One region of the Ancylobacter sp. 3268 genome, then DNA from elsewhere that is predicted to be linked to it. Evidence: predicted binding sites of a transcription regulator. Region 1 holds the regulator's gene; each other region holds the start of a gene.
What was found. The regulator PhoB, encoded in region 1, activates phosphate uptake and scavenging genes when phosphate is short. The targets are predictions, from matches to a motif close to TGTCATNNANCTGTCAT.
Positions count from the first base shown of each region.

Region 1 (4,966 bases):
CAATAGCGCGGCAGCCGCGTATGGGTGAGCGGGCTGAGCGTGCGGGTGACGACGTGATCGCCCGGTGCGAAGGCCGGCACGCGCGAGGGGTCGTCGACCCTGGTGGTGGCGCCGGTCTTCAGGAGATCGAGAATATCGGCGGCGCTGAGCATCAGGCGTCCCCGGCAAGAATATCGGCGCTGCCGGCGGCGGCGCGTCCGGCGGCGAGGTGCCGGGCGAAGTCCTCCGGCGTCAGCAGGCCCTTCTCCATCATCAGCCGCGCCACCGCGAACCACCATTGCTCGTAATAGGGGCGGGTGAGATATTTCACCGGCTCCAGCCGCTCGCGCGACTGGCGGAACTCGTCGTCCGAGTAATGCGCGCCGATGGTGATCATGAACAGCCCGCACATGCGGCGCTCCCACTCCTCCTTGAACACCGGCTCGCGCCCGTCATAACCCTCCGGCACCACCCGGCCGAAGCCGTCGAAGCCGCCGCAATCATGCACCGAGTTCATTCGGCCGGCTCCGGGGTCAGGGCCTCGGTGACGCCGATCATGCTGTCACGGGTGACGAGGGCGGCGAGCGCCGCCTCGTCCATGCCCTCGGTGCCCTCCGGGCGGCGGGGAACGACGAGGTAGCGGACTTCCGAATTGCTGTCCCAGACGCGGATTTCGGTGGTGTCCGGCAGCACGGTGCCGAATTCGGCCAGCACCGAGCGCGGATCGCGCACGATGCGGGTGCGGTAGGCCATGCTCTTGTACCAGACCGGCGGCAGCCCCAGCACCGGCCACGGGTAACAGGAGCACAGGGTGCAGACGACGACATTGTGCACGCTGTCGGTGTTCTCCAGCGCCACCATGTTCTCGCCCTGCGCGCCGGTGAAGCCGAGATCGGCGATGGCGGCGTTGGGATCCTCGAGCAGCCACGTCCTGTAGGCCGGATCGGCCCAGGCGCGGGCAATCACCCGGGCACCGTTCTTCGGGCCGATCTGGTTCTCATAGAGATCCACCACCGCATCAAGCGCGGCCGGATCGACCAGCCCCTTCTGTGTGAGCAGCTCCTCCAGCGCCTTGACGCGGGCGCTGATCTCGATGTCGGCGATCGACATCAGCAGCGCGTCCGCCTCCTCGGAATGGATGCGGTGGAAAGGATCCTCATGCGGGTGATCGTGAGGCGCATGATCATCGTGATCGTGGTCGTCGTGCTGCCCTGCCATGCGAAGCGATCCGTCCCTGCGCCGCGAGGAGGGCATTATGCGGACACGCCGCGCGCGTGTCGACGACGCAGGAGTAGAAAAGCGGCACGGTGAAAAGATGGGCGACGCCTCGGAAAACGACGTTGGCGCCGGGGGTCGCGGCAGAAGCACGTGCGACGCCCACAGGCCGCCATCCCGTCCGGACCTTCGGCCCGCCGGTACTCCCCCGACGGATGAACGGAGAAGAGGCCGGCGGCGTGCTGTCGTGAGGCAGAGGGGAGCCTGCGAGACAGGGCGCCGGCACCAAAGACGAAAATCCGCCGGGGATTGCGCGCCAGCGGATCGGTTCCGAGTGCCACACGCGCGGCGGCGAGGCCGCCTCAATGGGTGCGGGCGAACATCTCGTTGAAGGAATAGCCGGAGCCGCGCACGGTGCGGATCGGATCGGGCTGGCGCGGGCGGTTGAGCGCCTTGCGCAGCCGGCCGACATGCACGTCCACCGTGCGCTCGTCGATATAGACGTCCTGGCCCCAGACGCCGTCGAGCAGCTGCTCGCGGGAATAGACCCGGCCGGGCGACTGCATGAGGAACTCCAGCAGCCGGAACTCGGTGGGACCGAGATGCAGCTCGCGGCCGGAGCGGTGCACCCGCTTGGTCTCGCGGTCGAGCTCGATGTCGCCGGCGCGCAGCAGCGTCGAGATGTGGTCCGGCTTGGCCCGGCGCAGCAGCGCCCGCACGCGGGCGACCAGTTCCGGCACCGAGAACGGCTTCACCACATAATCATCCGCCCCGGTGGCGAGGCCGCGCACGCGCTCGGTCTCCTCGCCGCGGGCGGTGAGCATCAGGATCGGCATGCGCTCGGTTTCCGGCCGGGCCCGCAACCGCCGGCACAGCTCGATGCCGGACAGGCCCGGAAGCATCCAGTCGAGCAACAGAAGATCCGGCACCTTCTCGCGCAGCCGCGTCTCCGCCTCGTCGCCGCGCGCCACGCTCTCCACCGAATAGCCTTCGGATTCGAGGTTGTAGCGCAGCAACAGGGTGAGCGGCTCCTCGTCCTCGACGATGAGAATATTGGTCGGCATCGCTTTTCCCGTGCGAATGATGCGAAACCGCGATCCGGCCCGCCTCAGGACGGGAACGGAACCGCGGTCAGGCTGGTGGTGTCCTGCTTCGGCCGCTCTTCGGTGAGCAGCTGGCCGGTCGCGAGGTAGTGCACGGTCTCGGCGATGTTGGTGGCGTGGTCGCCGATGCGCTCGATGTTCTTGGCACAGAACAAAAGATGCGTGCACAGCGAGATGTTGCGCGGATCCTCCATCATATAGGTGAGGAGTTCGCGGAACAGCGAGGTATAGAGAACGTCGACCTCGCCGTCGCGCTTCCACACCTCGATGGCGCGGGTGTCCTCGCGGCTGGCATAGGCGTCCAGCACCTCCTTAAGCTGCTCCAGCACCATGCTCGACATGTGCTCGACGCCACGCACCAGTTTCTGCGGATGGAACTCGCCGGTGAGCGCCAGCACCCGCTTGGAGGTGTTCTTGGCGAGGTCGCCGATGCGCTCCAGATCGTTGGCGACGCGCATCGCCGCCACGATTTCGCGCAGGTCGCCGGCCAGCGGCTGGCGACGGGCGATGGTGAGCACCGACTTTTCCTCGATCTCGCGCTGGAGCAGGTCGATGGGACCGTCCAGCACGATCACCTTCTGCGCGAGCTCCGTATCGCGCTTGACCAGCGACTGCACGGAATCGGCGACCAGCTGCTCGGCCTGGCCACCCATCTCCACCACGCGGCGGCTGATCTCCTTGAGATCGGTATCGAAGGACGAGACGATATGTTCGGAGGGCATGGGCTGGTCCTCTTTCCCGTCGCACTCAGCCGAAGCGGCCGGTGATGTAGTCGCGGGTGCGCGCCTCGCGCGGATTGGTGAAGATCTCGTTCGACGCGGCCACCTCGATCAGCTCGCCGAGATAGAAGAACGAGGTGATGTCGGCGCAGCGGGCGGCCTGCTGCATGTTGTGCGTCACGATGACAATGGTGAATTCCTGCTTCAGCTCGTCGATCAGGTCTTCGATCTTCGAGGTGGAGATCGGGTCGAGCGCCGAGGTCGGCTCGTCGAGCAGGATCACCTCCGGCCGCACCGCGATGGTGCGGGCGATGCACAGGCGCTGCTGCTGGCCGCCGGACATGCCGAGCGCCGAGGTGTGCAGCCGGTCCTTGGTCTCTTCCCAGATGGCCGCCTTGCGCAGGCACCACTCGACCCGCTCGTCCATCTGCGACTTGGACAGGCTCTCGTGCAGCTTCACGCCGAAGGCGATGTTGTCGTAGATCGACATCGGGAACGGCGTCGGCTTCTGGAACACCATGCCGATGCGCGAGCGCACCACGGTGGAATCGAGATCCTTCGACAGGAGGTCGCCGCCGTCGAACAGGATCTTCCCTTCCGCGCGCTGGCCCGGATAGAGTTGGTACATGCGGTTGAAGATGCGCAGCAAGGTCGACTTGCCGCAGCCCGAGGGCCCGATCATCGCGGTGACGCGCTTCTCGGGAATCTCGAAGTTGATGTTCTTCAGCGCGTGGTTGTCGCCGTAGTAGAAATTCAGCTTCTCGACCTTGAGCTTCGGCTGCGCGGACGGCGCGGTGGCGCGGTTGACGGCGGAAGCGATGTCGATGGAGGTATCGGGTGCGAAATTCATGGCCGTCTCACTTCATCTTCGCCAGAACCAGGCGGGACAGGACGTTCAGGGTCAGCACCCCGACGGTGATGATGAGGGCGCCGGCCCAGGCAAGGGCGACCCAATCCTCGAAGGGGCTGGCGGCGTATTGATAGATGGCGATCGGCAGCGACGCCATGGGCGCCGACATGTTCAGCGACCAGCCATTATTGCCGAGCGAGGTGAACAGCAGCGGCGCGGTCTCGCCGGCGGCGCGGGCCAGCGCCAGCAGGATGCCGGTGACGATGCCGGCGCGGGCGGCGCGCCAGGTGATGAAGGTCACCACCTTCCACTGCGGCGCGCCAAGAGCGAAGGCCGCCTCGCGCAGGCCGATCGGCACCAGGTTCAGCATGTCCTCGGTGGTGCGCACCACCACCGGGATGACCAGGATGGCCAGGGCGATCGAGCCCGCCCAGCCGGAGAAGCCGCCGAACGGCACCACGAGGAGCTGGTAGACGAACAGGCCGATCAGGATCGACGGCGCCGAGAGCAGCACGTCGTTGACGAAGCGCACCACATTGGCGATCTGGGTGCCGCGGCCGTTCTCGGCGAGGAAGGTGCCGCACATCAGGCCGATCGGCGTGCCGATCACCAGCGCGACGCCGATCTGGATCAGCGAGCCGACAATGGCGTTCAGCAGGCCGCCGCCGGCGCCGGGCGGGGCGGTGATGCGGGTGAAGACGTGCGGGCCGAGCGCCGGCAGGCCGCGGGAGAGCAGCGTCCACAGGATCCAGGCGAGCAGGATGAGCGACAGCGCGGCGAAGGCGGTGGAGATGGCCTTGACGGCATAGTCGGTGGTGCGACGGCGGGCGAGCGATGACATGGTTTCCTCTCCCCTCAGCCCTTGAGCTTCGAGCGGACGAGCAGGCGGGACAGCGCCAGCACGATGAAGGAGATGACGAACAGGATGAAGCCGAGCTGCAGCAGCGCCTGCAGCTTCAGCGAGCCGATCGAGGCTTCCGGGAACTCGTTGGCGATGGTGGAGGCGATGGTGGCGCCCGGCGCGAACAGCGAGGCCGACATGCGCGTCGCGTTGCCGATGACGAAGGTGACCGCCATGGTTTCGCCCAGCGCACGGCCGA
Region 1 is NZ_JAVDUX010000009.1:94,533-99,498, forward strand. Features, by position in the region: gene J2X65_RS14185 (SH3-like domain-containing protein) at 1-152, opposite strand, end outside; gene J2X65_RS14190 (SH3-like domain-containing protein) at 152-496, opposite strand; gene nthA (nitrile hydratase subunit alpha) at 493-1,197, opposite strand; gene phoB (phosphate regulon transcriptional regulator PhoB) at 1,557-2,258, opposite strand; gene phoU (phosphate signaling complex protein PhoU) at 2,303-3,019, opposite strand; gene pstB (phosphate ABC transporter ATP-binding protein PstB) at 3,045-3,866, opposite strand; gene pstA (phosphate ABC transporter permease PstA) at 3,874-4,707, opposite strand; gene pstC (phosphate ABC transporter permease subunit PstC) at 4,722-4,966, opposite strand, start outside.

Region 2 (4,966 bases), on a different contig from region 1:
CATGAACAGGAACAGCGGGATCGAGATCAGCACGTCGTTCGCCATCACCGAATAGGTGCGCTGGACGAACAGGTTGAAGATGCTGGAGCCCTGCGTGAAGTAGCCGAAGCCGACCCCCAGCGCCATCAGGGTGAAGGCGATGGGGAAGCCGAGCATCAGGAAGATCAGGAACAGCACCAGCATCAGGATGCCGAGGGCGGGATCAGAGAGGAACATCACAGCGACCCCCGCGTGGTGGACTCGCGCTCGACGGCGGTGAGGGCGGCTTCGGCCGCGGCCTCCTTGCGGGCGGCGGCCTCCTCAAGGATGATCTTCTCCATCTCCTCGACATCGTGCAGCCGCTGCGGCCAGTCGCCGCTGCGGATGCAGATGACGCAGCGCGCCACCTCGACCACGCCCTGCAGCAGCATCAGCACGCCGGTGATGGGGATCAGCGCCTTGAACGGCCAGATCACCGGCCCGTCCGGGCTGAAGGAGGAATGCTCGTTGAGCAGGTAGGAGAGCTGGAAATAGCCCCAGCCGGAATAGATCAGCGCCAGGATGCCGGGGAAGTAGAACAGCACGTAGAGGACGAGATCGACCTTCGCCTGCGTCGCCGGCCGCCAGTTGCGGTAGAGGAAATCGCCGCGCACATGGCCGTTGCGTGACAGCGTGTAGGCGCCCGCCATCATGAACAGCGCGCCATAGAGCATCAGGCTGACATCATAGGCCCAGGTGGTGGGGTCGCGCAGCACGTAGCGGCGGAACACCTCATAGCAGATCGCCAGCGTCAATATGACGATGCACCAGGCGAAGGTCTTGCCGATGAAGGCATTCAGCCGGTCGACGGCGAGAAGGACGGATTGCATGGGAGCCTCGAGGAAGAGCGGGCCGGGGAGGCGGACGGGACGTCGGGTTTGGCGTGGTGCTGTCTGGTGACGCGGTTCGGTGAGGGGAGCGGCACGGCGGGCCGGCGTGGCGGACGGCGGACGTGGCGGGCGGCGGACGGGGCGGACGGGTGGTGCGTGCGTCGTGCTCGCCAAAGCCCTCTCCCCGGCGGGGACAGGGCTGGTTGAGGGGGGAGGACGGCCTCCGCCTCGGTGAGCGCCCGCGCATCCGGTCGACCGGATGCGCCAAGCCGTTTCCCGCAAGATCCCTTCACCAATCCGGCGAGCCCGCCGGTGAGCCCGCCGGTGAGCCCGCCGGTGAGCCCGCCCTTGGGCTTGCCAAAGGCGGGACGCGGGAGCGGATCGGCTCTCCCTTTGTGGGAGCGGGGTGGGTGAAGGAGCGGGTCGCTTCGGCCTTGGGCTCCGGTCCGTCGGGTCTTCGAGGCCCAGCACGGCTCCGCGACCGGCGAGGGGACGACGAGATGGGAAACCGCCGCAGACCCCTCACCCCACCCCTCGCTCCGACAGGGAGAGGTCGCGTCGCCGCTCTCTGGGCAGGGAGGACGCACGCGGCCCGTTCTCCCGGTCGCCCCTCGTGACGCCGGCACCTCCGTCTTGCCGGGGTAAGCCCGGTTCATGACGGCGTGCGAGGCCCCGACGCCCCGCCTACGCCGTGCGGAAGAAGTGGTCGTAGGCCATCTTCGAATCCGGCTCATATTGCAGCCGGAAGCCGACGATGCGCTGCGCCCAGGCCTTCTGGCTGTCGATCACCTTCTTGAACACCGGATCGGTGGAAAGGTTGGCGATCACCACGTCCCACGCCTTCAGCTGCGCCTCCAGCACCGGCTTGGGTGTTGGGATCACCTTCACGCCGCGCGCCTTGATGGCCTCGAGATCCTTCGAGTAGCGGTCCTGCGCCTTCCACATCATGGTGGAGGAGGTGGCATCCGCCGCTGCCTTGATGATCTCCTGCACGTCCTTCGGCATGGCGTCGAACTTGGTCTTGTTGAACAGCACCTCGAAGCATTCCAGCGCCTGGTGGTAGCTCTGGATCATGTAGACCTTGGCGACATCGGGGAAGCCGAGCACCAGGTCGGAGGAGGGGTTGTTGAACTCGGCGCCCTCCAAGAGGCCGCGGTCGATGGCGGGCACGATCTCGCCGCCGGGCACGATCGTCACCGCCGCCCCGAGTTCCTTGAACAGGTCGGCACCGAGGCCCACCGTGCGGTATTTCATGCCCTTCATCTGGTCGATGCTGGAGATCTCGGCCTTGAACCAGCCGAGCGGCTGGCTCGGCATCGGCCCGGTGAGCATGCCGACCACGTTGAGCTTCAGCGTGTTCTGCACGAGGTCGTCATAGAGCTCCTGCCCGCCGCCATAGCGGATCCAGCCCAGCAGCTCGTCGGCGTCCCAGCCGAAGGCCGGGGCGGTGCCGAACAGCGAGAACGCCTTGTTCTTACCGTACCAATAGGCGGCGACGCCGTGGCCGCCGTCGAGGATGCCGGCCGACACCGCGTCGAGCATCTGAAAGGCCGGCACCACCGCGCCGGCCGGCAGCAGGTCGAGCTCGACCCGGCCGCCGGCCATCGCGTTCACCCGCTTGACGAAGTCGCCGGCGAACTCGTGGAAGATGTCCTTGTTCGGCCAGGTCGACTGGAATTTCAGCTTGATCGGCGCCTGCGCATGCACGGCGGGGGCGGCGACCGCCGCGGCGCCGGCGACGGCAGCACCGGCGATGAAGCGGCGGCGGGACGGGACGTTATCGGCCTGCGTGTCGGCGTGAGCGCGCACGTCTACGCTCTTCCCTGACGTAACGGTCATGGGCGGTTCCTCCTGTGGCGTTTCCTCCGCGGGCTTGCGCCCGCCGGGCGGCGCTTTGCGCGCTCTGGCCCGATGTGCCAGCAGACGATGACGAAAGGGCAAGCGCAAGCGCTAATTGTGCCGCTCCCTGCCAATTCGGCTGATACGAAAGTCGTAACTCCCGGCGTTTGCCGCCGCTTTTCCGCCACAGCCGTCATCGGCGTGTCATCGACGGCCGCTTTGAAGACCGCAGGCGGGCTTCCCCGCGTCAGGATGAGGATCCTCCCATGCGCTCGACTCTGATGGCCGGCGTCTGCCTTGCCATGCTTGCGTCCGCCGGTGTCGCCTCGGCGCAAAACGCGCCCGAAAGCTTCAACCGCATCGCCACCTTCCATGTGGTGGACAATCTGCCGGCCGGTGCCGACGCCGCGAAATCCACCGCCGCCGAGATCATCACCGTGACCGAAGACGGCAACACGCTGATCTATAGCGACAGCCCCGGCAAGCGCATCGGCTTCATCGACATCACCGATCCGGCGGCGCCGAAGCCTGCCGGCACGGTGGCGCTCGACGGCGAGCCGACCACGACGGTGGTGATCGGCGGCAAGGCCTATGTCGGCGTCAACACCTCGGAATCGAAGAGCAACCCGTCGGGTCACCTCGCCGTGGTCGACATCGCCTCCCGCAAGGTCGAGGACAAGGTCGACCTCGGCGGCCAACCGGATTCGGTCACCAAGAGCCCGGATGGCCGCTTCCTCGCCATCGCGATCGAGAACGAGCGCGACGAGGACGTCAATGACGGCGCCATTCCGCAGATGCCGGCCGGTAACCTCACCACGTTCGAGGTGAAGGACGGCCGCGTCGTCGATGCCTCGAAGAAGGTCATCGACCTGACCGGCCTCGCCGCCGTCGCGCCGGAAGATCCCGAGCCGGAATATGTCGACATCAACTCCCGCAACGAGGTGGTCGTCACCCTGCAGGAGAACAACCACATCGTGGTGGTCGATCTGCCCACCGGCAAGGTCACGGCGCATTTCTCCGCCGGCACTGTCGATCTCGACAGGATCGACACCAAGAAGGACGGCGTGATCGACCTCTCCGGCAAGATGACGGCGGTTCCGCGCGAGCCGGACACCGTGCAGTGGATCGACGACAACCGTTTCGTCATCGCCAATGAAGGCGACTGGAAGGGCGGCACGCGCGGCTTCAGCATCTTCGACAAGACCGGCAAGCTGCTGTTCGAATCCGGCACCGCGCCCGAATACGAGGCGGTGCGCCTCGGCCACTATCCCGAGAAGCGCAACAAGAAGGGCATCGAGATGGAGGGCGCGGAAGTCGCGACCTTCGGCGGCGAAAAGCTGATCTTCGCCGGTTCCGAGCGCGCCTCGATCATCTTCGTGTATCGTGACAAGGGCGGTGCCGAAGCGCCTGAACTGCTTCAGGTTCTGCCCGGCGGCGTCGGGCCGGAGGGCCTGCTTGCCATCCCCGCGCGCAACCTGTTCGTCACCGCCAGCGAGACCGACAACCGCGAGGATGGCGGCATCGGCTCGGTGGTCACGCTCTACCAGCGCGCGCCCGGCGCCCCGAGCTACCCGACCATCGTCTCCGGCGACGACAAGAACGGCCTGCCGATCTGGTGGGGGGCGCTCTCGGGCTTCGCCGCCGATCCGAAGGACGCCGGCAAGCTCTATGCGGTCACCGACAGCTTCTATGCGCAGGGTCGCATCCTCACCATCGACGCGACGCAGAAGCCGGCCCGGATCACCGCCGCCACCGTGGTGACGAAGGACGGCCAGCCGGCCAAGGGCCTCGACCTCGAAGGCATCGCCATCCGTCCGGAAGGCGGCTTCTGGCTCGCCTCCGAAGGCAATCCCGAGAAGAAGGAAAACCCGACGCAGAACCTGCTCATCCGGGTGAATGCCGATGGCTCCATCGCCGAGGAGATCACCCTGCCGCAGGCGCTCGCCGCGCAGGCGACCCGCTTCGGCTTCGAGGGCGTGGCGGTCACCGGCTCCGGCACTGAGGAGACCGTGTGGATCGGCGTGCAGCGCGAGTGGAAGGACGATCCCAAGGGCTTCGTAAAGCTGATCGCCTACAATCCGGCGGTGAAGAGCTTCGGCTATGTCCACTATCCGCTGGAGAAGTCGGAGAAGGGTTGGGTCGGCATTTCCGAGCTCACCGCCCACAAGGACGGCCTGATCGTCATCGAGCGCGACAACCTTGTCGGCCCGGCCGCCAAGCTGAAGAAGCTGTATTTCGTGTCGCTCAAGGACGTCGTGCCGGCAGCGATCGGCAGCGAG
Region 2 is NZ_JAVDUX010000001.1:472,860-477,825, reverse strand. Features, by position in the region: gene J2X65_RS02245 (TRAP transporter large permease subunit) at 1-216, opposite strand, end outside; gene J2X65_RS02240 (TRAP transporter small permease subunit) at 216-848, opposite strand; gene J2X65_RS02235 (TRAP transporter substrate-binding protein) at 1,533-2,687, opposite strand; gene J2X65_RS02230 (esterase-like activity of phytase family protein) at 2,954-4,966, shown strand, end outside.
Region 2: the regulator PhoB is predicted to act here: its motif matches at 2,879-2,895, upstream of J2X65_RS02230 (esterase-like activity of phytase family protein).

Region 3 (4,966 bases), on a different contig from region 1:
CGTGATCTGGCGAAAGCCCGAGGATTTCGGCGCCTCCATCCCCCCGGCTTCAGAAGCGGCGCCCATAGCACCGCCGGGCTCATCTATCCGTCGTCATCGCCCGTCCCGGTGCGTCACGCCGGCAGGCATTATTACTTTTATGTGACAGTTTCAGTCGCTATCGATGCCTTTCATGCCTGCTGGGAGCCGGTCTCTTCGCGGCAGGGATACCGGCCAGAAGCCGGGAACGAAGAGGAATGTCGACATGCCGGAAGGCAGCGCCACCACGCAGCCAAGCGTGACCGCCAGTGCACACGTGCCGGACGCCTGCGAGATCGAACTGAAGCTGCTGACAGATGCAAGCACGCTTGCCCGGCTCGTCGATGCCCCCGTCATTTCGCGCAACGCCACATCCAAGGGCGTGGTGAGGCGGCTGGAGGCAACCTATTACGACACCTCCGCTGCCGAGATCGCCGGCCTCGGAGCGTCGCTGCGCGTCCGGCGCAGTGGCAAGCAACATATCCAGACATTGAAGCTGGCAACGCCGGCGAACCCGCTGCAACGGCAGGAACTGGAAGCACCCGTGCCGGATATGGCGCCGCAGCTGGACATTCTGCCGACGAGCGATCTGGGCGCACCGTTCGAGACGCTGCAAAGTGCCGATCTCATCGCGATATTCACCACCAGGATCCGCCGCCACACGCGGACGGTGACATTCGGCGGCGCCGTGATCGAGGTGGCCTTCGATGAAGGCCTGCTGATCGCCGGGGAGCGGACCGAGGCGGTCTGCGAGATCGAACTGGAGCTTAAATCCGGCGAGGTCGGCGCCCTCTATGAGCTCGCCTTGTCGCTGCTGGAGCACGGGCCGCTTCGCGTCGGCACCCAGAGCAAGGGGGAGCGCGGATATGCGCTTGCCTTCGGCACGCCGCCCCTGGCCCAGAAGGGTTTCTCTTCCGGCATCGAGCCGAGCGATACCACCGACGAGGTCATCGCCAGGACGCTCGCGGCCTGCCAGCGTCATGTGATGGCCAATCTCGTGGCCGCGCAGCATGGGCAGGATCCGGAAGGCGTCCATCAATTGCGGGTCGCCCTGCGGCGGCTGCGGACGGCGATCTCGCTCTTTGGACGAGAGATTCCGGCCTCCTCACTTCAGGCGCTGGTTTTCACTGCCAGAAGACTCGCCAGCGGGCTAGGCCCCGCCCGAAACTGGGACGTCTTCCTGACCACGACGGTCGCCGAGATCGAGAGCCGGCAGCTTCCGGGGATCGAGTTCACCGATCTCAAATCCACCAGCGGGCCATTCCGCGAGCGCGGTTACGAGGCGGCCCGGGCCGACCTCATCGATCTCGAATGCACCCGCTTCCTTTTGTCCCTCGGCCGGGTGATCGAGCGGCGCAGCTGGCGCAACGATATCAGCAGCGAAGCTCTGGCGGTGCTGACCCAGCCCGCCCGGGAGTTTGCCGACCGCGCGCTGGCGCGGCTGAACCGCAAGGCCCTGAAACAGGGCCATCATTTCCGGCGGCTCGCGCCGGAGGCCCGCCATGAATTGCGCCTGACATTGAAGAAGCTGCGCTATGCGGCGGAGTTCTTCCTGCCGCTCTATGAAGACGACGGCGTCGTGCAGAAATATTTGAAAAGGCTGTCCCGGCTGCAGAACATCCTTGGCGCCGACAACGACGCCACGACGACGCAGTCGCTGCTGCGCGAGGTCGAGGCAAGCACGTCGAATCCGCAGGTGCACAAGGCCATCGGGGCGATCACCGGGTGGCAGGGGCGCGACAACATCGAGGCGGCCAGGGCGCTCCGGCAGACCTGGCAGCAATTCATCGACGCCGAGCCGTTCTGGCACTGACCGCGCGAGGCGCCCGGCACGGCGCGGGAAGGTGCTACCCGAGGCGATACCCTCTGCCGCTGTTCTGAGCGATGCTTGGCCTCGCTCTGGCTACCGGCCATTCCTCCCTTGGATGGGATGAGGCGGCGCCAGCAATTCGTCACGATCTTGTCACGGGGCAAGTGGACACCTCGGACTGACACGGACCAAATGCGGGTGCCCGAATGGATTATTTCAAGCGTTTCAACTTCCTGTTCGCAACGCCCGCCTTTGACCCGGAGGATCTGGAGGGCGCCCGCTACCATCAGATCGTCGAGGAAATCGAGCGTTCCGGCTTCGAGGTGGTGCGGGCGCGCAATCTGGAAGACGCCGAGATCGCCGTACAGACCGATGCCGCCATCGGCTGCATGATGGTGGACTGGGGCAAGAAGGGACTGGAGGGCAAGACCGCCTCGCTCATCAATCTGATGCGCCGGCGGGGATTGGACTTCCCCATCATCCTGCTCATCCGCCGCAAGCGGTTCGAGGACGTACCGGTGGAGGTGCTGGACTTCATCGACGGCTATGTCTTCCTCTCCGAGGAGACGCCTGCTTTCATCGCCAAGAACCTCATCAGCCGACTGAAGCAATATGCCGAGACGCTGAAGACGCCGTTCTTCGGCGCGCTGGTGGATTATGCCGAGGAGGGCAACCAGCTCTGGACCTGTCCCGGGCACAATGGCGGCGTGTTCTACTCGCGCAGCCCGATCGGCCGGGTGTTCATGGAGCATCTGGGCGAGGCGGTGTTCCGCGACGACCTCGACAATTCGGTGCTCGATCTCGGCGACCTGCTGACCCATGAAGGGCCGGCACTGGCGGCGCAGAAGGAGGCGGCGAAGATTTTCGGCGCCGAGAAGACCTATTTCGTCCTCAACGGCACCTCCACCTCCAACAAGGTGGCCCTCGCCGCCCTCGTGACCGATGGCGACCTGGTGCTGTTCGACCGCAACAACCACAAGGCCGCCCATCACGGCGCGCTGATGATCTCCGGCGGCATCCCGGTCTATGTCCCGACCGTGCGCAACGCCTGGGGGCTGATCGGCCCGATGGCGTTCGAGGCGCTGGACGAAGCGCATCTGCGCGAGCAGATCCGCACGCATCCGCTGGTGAAGGATCCCGAGCTGTGGCAGAAGCCGCGCCCGTTCCGCGTCGCGGTGGTGGAACAGTGCACCTATGACGGCACCATCCACAGCGCCGAGATGATCCTCAAGCGGATCGGCCATTTGTGCGACTACATCCTGTTCGACGAAGCCTGGGCCGGCTTCATGAAGTTTCACCCGCTCTATGCCGGGCGCTTCGCCATGGGCCTCGCCGAGCTCGGCCCTGAGGCGCCGGGCATCATCGCCACCCAGTCCACCCACAAGCAGCTGGCAAGCTTCTCGCAGGCCTCGCAGATCCACATGAAGGACCGCCACATCACCGGGCAGAAGCGGCGGGTGGAGCACCGGCGCTTCAATGAGAGCTTCATGCAGCACGCCTCCACCTCGCCCTTCTATCCGCTGTTCGCCTCGCTCGACGTCGGCGCGCAGATGATGAAGGGACGCTCGGGTGTGGTGCTGTGGGACGATACGATCCGCCTCGGCATCGAGCTGCGGAAGAAAATCCGCGCCGTGCGCCGCGAGTTCGAGGAGAAGGAGCCGCGCGTCGAGCGGCGCTGGTTCTTCGAGCCGTTCGTGCCGGACCGGGTGGCGATCCCCGACGTGTCGCGCCCGGACGCCGTGCATGACGTGGCGTGGGAGAGCATCTCCACCGACCAGCTCGCCACCAACCCGGCCTTCTGGCACCTCTCCCCCGGCGCGGCATGGCACGGATTTGCCGGCATGGAGCCGGGCTTCGCCATGACCGATCCCAACAAGCTCACCTTGCTGACGCCCGGCTTCGACCCCGCTACCGGCGCCTATGCCGAGCACGGCATCCCGGCGCCGGTGGTTGCGCAATATCTGCGCGAGAACCGTATCGTCGCCGAGAAGAACGACCTCAACTCGCTGCTGTTCCTGCTCACGCCCGGGGTCGAGGCCAGCAAGGCCGGCACGCTGATCTCCGGCCTGGTCGCCTTCAAGAAGCTGCATGACGACAATGCGCTGCTCGAGGAGGCGATCCCGGAATTCTACCGTCGCCGGCCGGCGCGCTATGCCGGCGTGCGGCTGCGCGACCTGTGCGGGGAGATGCACCGCTTCTTCCGTGCCGCCAATGTCAGCGCGCTCCAGGCGATGCAGTTCTCGGCCGCGCACCTGCCGCAGATCGCCCTCTCGCCGCACGAGGCCGCACGGCGGCTGGTTCGCAACGATGTGGACTATCTGCCCATCGACGCCATCGCCGGCCGTATCGCGACGACGCCATTCGTGGTTTACCCGCCCGGCATCGCCACCATCGTGCCGGGCGAGCGGCTGACCGAGCGCGCGCAGCCGATGATCGACTACCTCAAGATGTTCGAGGCCTGCTTCAACACGTTTCCCGGCTTCGACGTCGAGATCCAGGGCGTCTATCGTGAGACCGACGCCGCCGGACTTGTCCGGCTGCACACCTATGTGGTCGCGGAGTAAGCCGGGAGTGTCAGTTCGCCCATGAAGCAGGAGCCAGTGGTCCTCATCCGCCCGACCCGGGATGCGGACGTCGATGCCATGCTGGCGATCTATCGCCGCCACATCCACCGCGGCGTCGAGGAGGGCGTGGACGACAGCGACACGCCGCAGCCGGACGACCTGCGCGAGCGGCGCAAGAACCTGAAGAGCCGCCGCTTTCCCCACATCGTCGCGACGCGGGACGGCGAGGTGGTGGGCTATGCCTATGTGGTGCTGTTCCGCAAGCGCCCGGCCTATCGCTACACCGTGAAGCACTCGATCTACGTGCATCACCAGCATATCGGCCAGGGCATTGGCAGCCGGCTCATGCGCGGGCTGATCGATGCCTGCGCGGCGGCGGGCTTTCGGCAGATGATCGGCTATATCGATGCGGACAACACCGCGTCGCTGAAGCTGCACGCGCGGTTCGACTTCGTCCGGGTCGGGCTGCTGCCGGGCGTCGCCTATCGCTATGGCCGCTGGGCGGACAGCGTGATGGTGCAGCGCTCGCTCGGCCCCGGCTCCACCGCCCCGCCGCCGCCGCCCCCGCTCTCCA
Region 3 is NZ_JAVDUX010000007.1:18,841-23,806, forward strand. Features, by position in the region: gene J2X65_RS11610 (CHAD domain-containing protein) at 245-1,831, shown strand; gene J2X65_RS11615 (Orn/Lys/Arg decarboxylase N-terminal domain-containing protein) at 2,035-4,392, shown strand; gene J2X65_RS11620 (N-acetyltransferase family protein) at 4,414-4,966, shown strand, end outside.
Region 3: the regulator PhoB is predicted to act here: its motif matches at 1,969-1,985, upstream of J2X65_RS11615 (Orn/Lys/Arg decarboxylase N-terminal domain-containing protein).

Region 4 (4,966 bases), on a different contig from region 1:
GATGATGGACGGACGGGTGAAGACGCTGCATCCCAAGGTGCATGGCGGCATCCTCGCCGTGCGCGCCGACGCCGCTCACCGGGCGGCGATGGACGAGCACGGCATCGGGCCGATCGACCTCGTGGTGGTGAACCTCTATCCCTTCGAGGAGACGGTGGCGCGCGGCGCCTCCTTCGAGGACTGCGTCGAGAACATCGATGTCGGCGGGCCGGCGATGATCCGCGCTGCCGCCAAGAACCATGGCGACGTCACCGTGGTGGTCGATCCCTTGTCCTACGAGGTGGTGCTGGCCGAGATCGCCGCCGCGGGCGGCACCACCGGCGCCACCCGCCGGCACTTTGCCCGCGCCGCTTTCGCCCGCACCGCCGCCTATGACGGCGCCATCGCCGAATGGTTCTCCTCGGTGGAGGCGGATAGCGCGCCGCCGGCGCGGCTTTTCGCCGGCATCCTCGCCGAGGAACTGCGCTATGGCGAGAATCCGCACCAGCAGGCGTCGTTCTATCTTTCCGGCGGGGCGCGGCCGGGCGTCGCCACCGCCCGCCAGCTGCAGGGCAAGTCGCTCTCCTACAACAACCTCAACGACACCGACGCCGCCTTCGAGGCGGTGGCCGAGTTCGACCCCGCCCGCGCGCCGGCGGTGGTGATCGTCAAGCATGCCAATCCCTGCGGCGTGGCCGAGGGCGCCAGCCTGGTCGAGGCCTATCGCAAGGCGCTGGCCTGCGACCCGACCTCGGCCTTCGGCGGCATCGTCGCCTTGAACCGCACGCTGGACGCCGAGGCGGCCCGCGCCATCGTCGAGATCTTCACCGAGGTGATCGTCGCCCCCGACGCCACCGAGGAAGCGGCGGCCATCGTCGCCGCCAAGAAGAATCTGCGCCTGCTGGTGACCGGCGCCTTGCCCGACCCGCGCGCGAAAGGCCTGGCGGTGAAGTCGCTGGCCGGCGGGCTGCTGGTGCAGTCGCGCGACAATGCGGTGGTCGACGACATGGAGCTGAAGGTCGTCACCAAGCGCGCCCCGACCAATGCCGAGCTCGCCGACCTCGCCTTCGCCTTCCGCGTCGCCAAGCATGTGAAATCGAACGCCATCGTCTATGCCAAGGACCTCGCCACGGTGGGCATCGGCGCCGGGCAGATGAGCCGGGTCGATTCGGCGCGCATCGCCGCGCGCAAGGCGATCGACGCCGCCGAGGCCGCCGGCCTTGCCGAGCCGCTGACGCGCGGCAGCGTGGTCGCCTCCGACGCCTTCTTCCCCTTCGCCGACGGGCTTCTGACCGCCATCGAGGCGGGGGCGACGGCGGTGATCCAGCCGGGCGGTTCGATCCGCGACGCCGACGTGATCGCCGCCGCCGACGCGGCGGACGTCGCCATGGTGTTCACCGGCGTGCGGCACTTCCGCCACTGAGGCGGGGTGGCCCGGACAGGAAAAAAGGGCCGGTGCGAACCGGCCCTTCGTCTGTGGCGGTGCGGGCGCTTCAGAAGCGATAGGTGACGCCGACGCCGACGATCCACGGATCGAGATCGGCGGTGCCGGTCAGCGGCGTGCCGGCGACGGTGACGTCGAAATCCGGCTTGAGGAACAGCTTCTTCACGTCGACGTTGAAGCCCCAATGCGCGTCGATCATGTAGTCGAAGCCGGCCTGCAGCGCGAAGCCCCAGGCATTGTGCACATCGAGGCTGTCGGCGGCGTCGGCCTCCTGGTTGAAGAAGAAGGTATAGTTCACGCCGGCGCCGACATAGGGCTTGAACGCGCCGAACTCGGTGAAGTGGTATTGCAGGGTGAGGGTGGGCGGCAGCAGCCACGCCTCGCCGATCTTGCCCAGCCCGGCCAGCGAGCCGGCGCCGTCAATGTCGTGCGGGGTGACGCCGAGGATCAGTTCGGCCGCCCAGTTGTCGGTAAAATAATACGTGATATCGAGTTCAGGCACCACCGAATCGGAATAATCGAGGTCGGATCCCGGCACGCCGTTCACCTTGCCGCCGTCCTCCGGCAGCACGCCGAGCAGGCGCAGGCGGATCTGCCAGGGGCTCTTCTCCACCACCGGCGCCGGCGCCTTGTAGACCGGCGGCGCGCTGGCGATGTCGGCGGCGAAGGCCGGCGCCGCGATGAGAAGGGCCGCCGGAATGGCGGCGGTGATGACCTGGAGCGCTTTGGACATGTGATTTCCCCTGTGCCCGCCCGATGCTGCGGCGCGACATGCCGCATCGACGTTCTGGAGCGGTCGGGGCCCCTGAAATTTGATACATCTCAACCCGCCGGGATCGCGTCGCGCAGTGTGACGGTCCGGCAACAGGACTACGGTCGTCATCCGGCCATCAGAAGCCGGTACCAACGATGGGACGGCCGCCGCGACGGCGCGCGGCCCGAGGCAGGAGACGGACATGGGTGTCGAAGGTTTTCTCGCCAGCGAAGACGAGCGCGCGGCGCGCCAGCTGGTGGAGCAGGCGGATCTCATCACGCAGGCGACCGAGGGCGACATGCCGCCGCGCTTCGCCAGCCGCCTGTTCGGGCGGGCTGCGGCCGAGGATGTGCGGCTCTATACCGCACAGGAACTCGCCGAGCTGGCGCGGCGCGCCCATGAGCATCTCGCCCGGCGCACCGCCGGCGCCGCCGATATCCGCGTCGAACTGCCGGAGGTGGTGGCGGGCGGCGAGCGCCTCGGCGAGGTGACGGTGATCGAGATCGTCAATGATGACATGCCGTTCCTGCTCGATTCGGCGATGGCGGCGCTGAACGAGCGCAACCTCACCGCCTCGCTGGTGGTGCACCCGATCTTCAAGGTCGAGCGCGACCGGCAGGGAGGGCTGGTCGGCATCGCCGCCCAGGGCGCGCCGAAGGACCCGCGCCAGAAGCGCGAGAGCCTGATTCACATCCACGTGCCGCGCCTCGCCGACGCCGGCGAGCGCGAGGCGCTGGCGGCCGAGCTCGCTTTGGTGATGGCGCAGGTGCGCGCCGCGGTGACCGACTGGAAGCCGATGCTCGGCGAGGTCGAGGCGGCGTTGGCCGATCTGCGCGCCGCGCCGGCCAGCGTGCCGGCAGCGGAGGTGGCCGAGGCGGTCGCCTTCCTCGAATGGCTGCTGGCCGACAATTTCACCTTCCTCGGCACCCGCCACTACGATCTCGACGCCGGCGGCCTATTCGTCCGGCGGACGGACCAGGCGTTCGGCCTGCTCGCCGACCTGGAGATGCGGCTGTTCCGCCGCCAGCTCGATCCCAAGGCGGTGAGCGCCGACCTGTCGCTGGTGCTGGCGGATGCCAGCCCGCTGGTGGTCACCCGTTCGCGCACGCTCGCCCAGGTGCATCGTCGCACCTGGATGGATGTGGTGGTGGTCAAGCGTTACGACGCGCAGGGGCGGGTGATCGGCGGCCTCGCCATTGCCGGCCTGTTCACCTCCACCGCCTATACGCGCTCGCTGTCGGTGATCCCGCTGCTGCGCCGCAAGGCGCTGAAGGTGATCGAGCGCGCCGGCTTCGATCCGTCGAGCCATTCCGGCAAGGCGCTCGCCAGCGTGCTGGAGAACTTCCCGCGCGACGAGCTGTTCCAGATCGACGAGGCCACGCTGTTCCATTTCGCGCTGGCCATCCTCCAGCTCGACGAGCATCCGCGCGTGCGGGTGCTGGCGTGGCGCGAGCGCTTCGACCGCTTCGTCTCGGTGCTGGTCTACGTGCCGCGCGACCGCTACGGATCGGAGGTGCGCGAGCGCATAGGCGCCCTGCTGGCGTCGAGCTTCGGCGGCAAGGTGGTGGCGTTCAAGCCGCTGTTCCTCGACGGGCCGCTGACGCGGGTGCACTTCACCATCGAGCGCGACGAGGGAACCGCGCAGGCGGAACCCGGCCGGGCGGAGCTGGAGACGGCCGTCGGTGAGATCATCCGCACCTGGGAGGACGTGTTCGCCGGCGCCATCGGCCTCGTCTATCCGCCGGAGACGACGGCGCGGCTGCGCGCGCGCTACGGCCACGCCTTTCCCGCCGGTTATCAGGACAGCAACTCGCCGCAAACCGCGCTCGCCGACCTGCGGCTGATCGAGCGGCTCGGCGAGGCGGCTCCGGTCGCCATCGATTTCCACAAGCCGGAACAGGGCGCGGGAGGCGAGCGGGCCGGGCTCAAGGTGCTGAGCTACAAGGTGCCGCGGCTGCTCTCCGAGCGCGTCCCGCTGCTGGAGGCGATGGGCTTCCTGGTGGTCGACGAGCGCACCTTCACCGTCGAGCCGGAGGGGCTGGCGCCGATCTATGTCCATGACATGCTGCTCGCCCGGCGCGGCGGCGGCGAGATCGACCTCGACATATTGGAGCAGCGCCTGCACGCCTGCCTGATGGCGGTGCTGCACGGCCAGGCCGAAAGCGACGGTTTCAACGCGCTGGTGCTGAATGCCCGCCTCGACTGGCGCGACATCGCGCTGCTGCGCACGCTGGCGCGCTATCTGCGGCAGATCGGCTCGCCCTACAGCCAGGACTATCTGTGGACGGCGCTGAATGCCCATCCGGCCATCGTCGACCGGCTGGTGGCGCTGTTCCATGCGCGCTTCGACCCGTCCGTCGCCGGCGACCGCGAGGCGCGGGAGGCGGCGATCCGTGCCGAGATCGAGGCGGCGCTCGCAGAGGTCTCGAGCCTCGACGACGACCGCATCCTGCGGGCTTTCGCCGATCTCATCGACGCGGCGATGCGGACCAATTTCTTCCAGACCGCGGCGAATGGCGAGCCCAAGCCGGCGATTGCGGTGAAGTTCCTCAGCCACAGGGTCGAGGGCCTGCCGCTGCCGAAGCCGCTGTTCGAGATCTTCGTGCATTCGCCGCGCGTCGAGGGCATCCATCTGCGCTTCGGCCGGGTGGCGCGCGGCGGGCTGCGCTGGTCCGACCGGCCGCAGGACTTCCGCACCGAGGTGCTCGGCCTCGTCAAGGCGCAGCAGGTGAAGAACGCGGTGATCGTGCCGGTGGGCGCCAAGGGCGGCTTCGTGCCCAAGCACCTGC
Region 4 is NZ_JAVDUX010000004.1:103,014-107,979, reverse strand. Features, by position in the region: gene purH (bifunctional phosphoribosylaminoimidazolecarboxamide formyltransferase/IMP cyclohydrolase) at 1-1,402, shown strand, start outside; gene J2X65_RS06790 (OmpW family protein) at 1,473-2,156, opposite strand; gene J2X65_RS06785 (NAD-glutamate dehydrogenase) at 2,380-4,966, shown strand, end outside.
Region 4: the regulator PhoB is predicted to act here: its motif matches at 2,301-2,317, upstream of J2X65_RS06785 (NAD-glutamate dehydrogenase).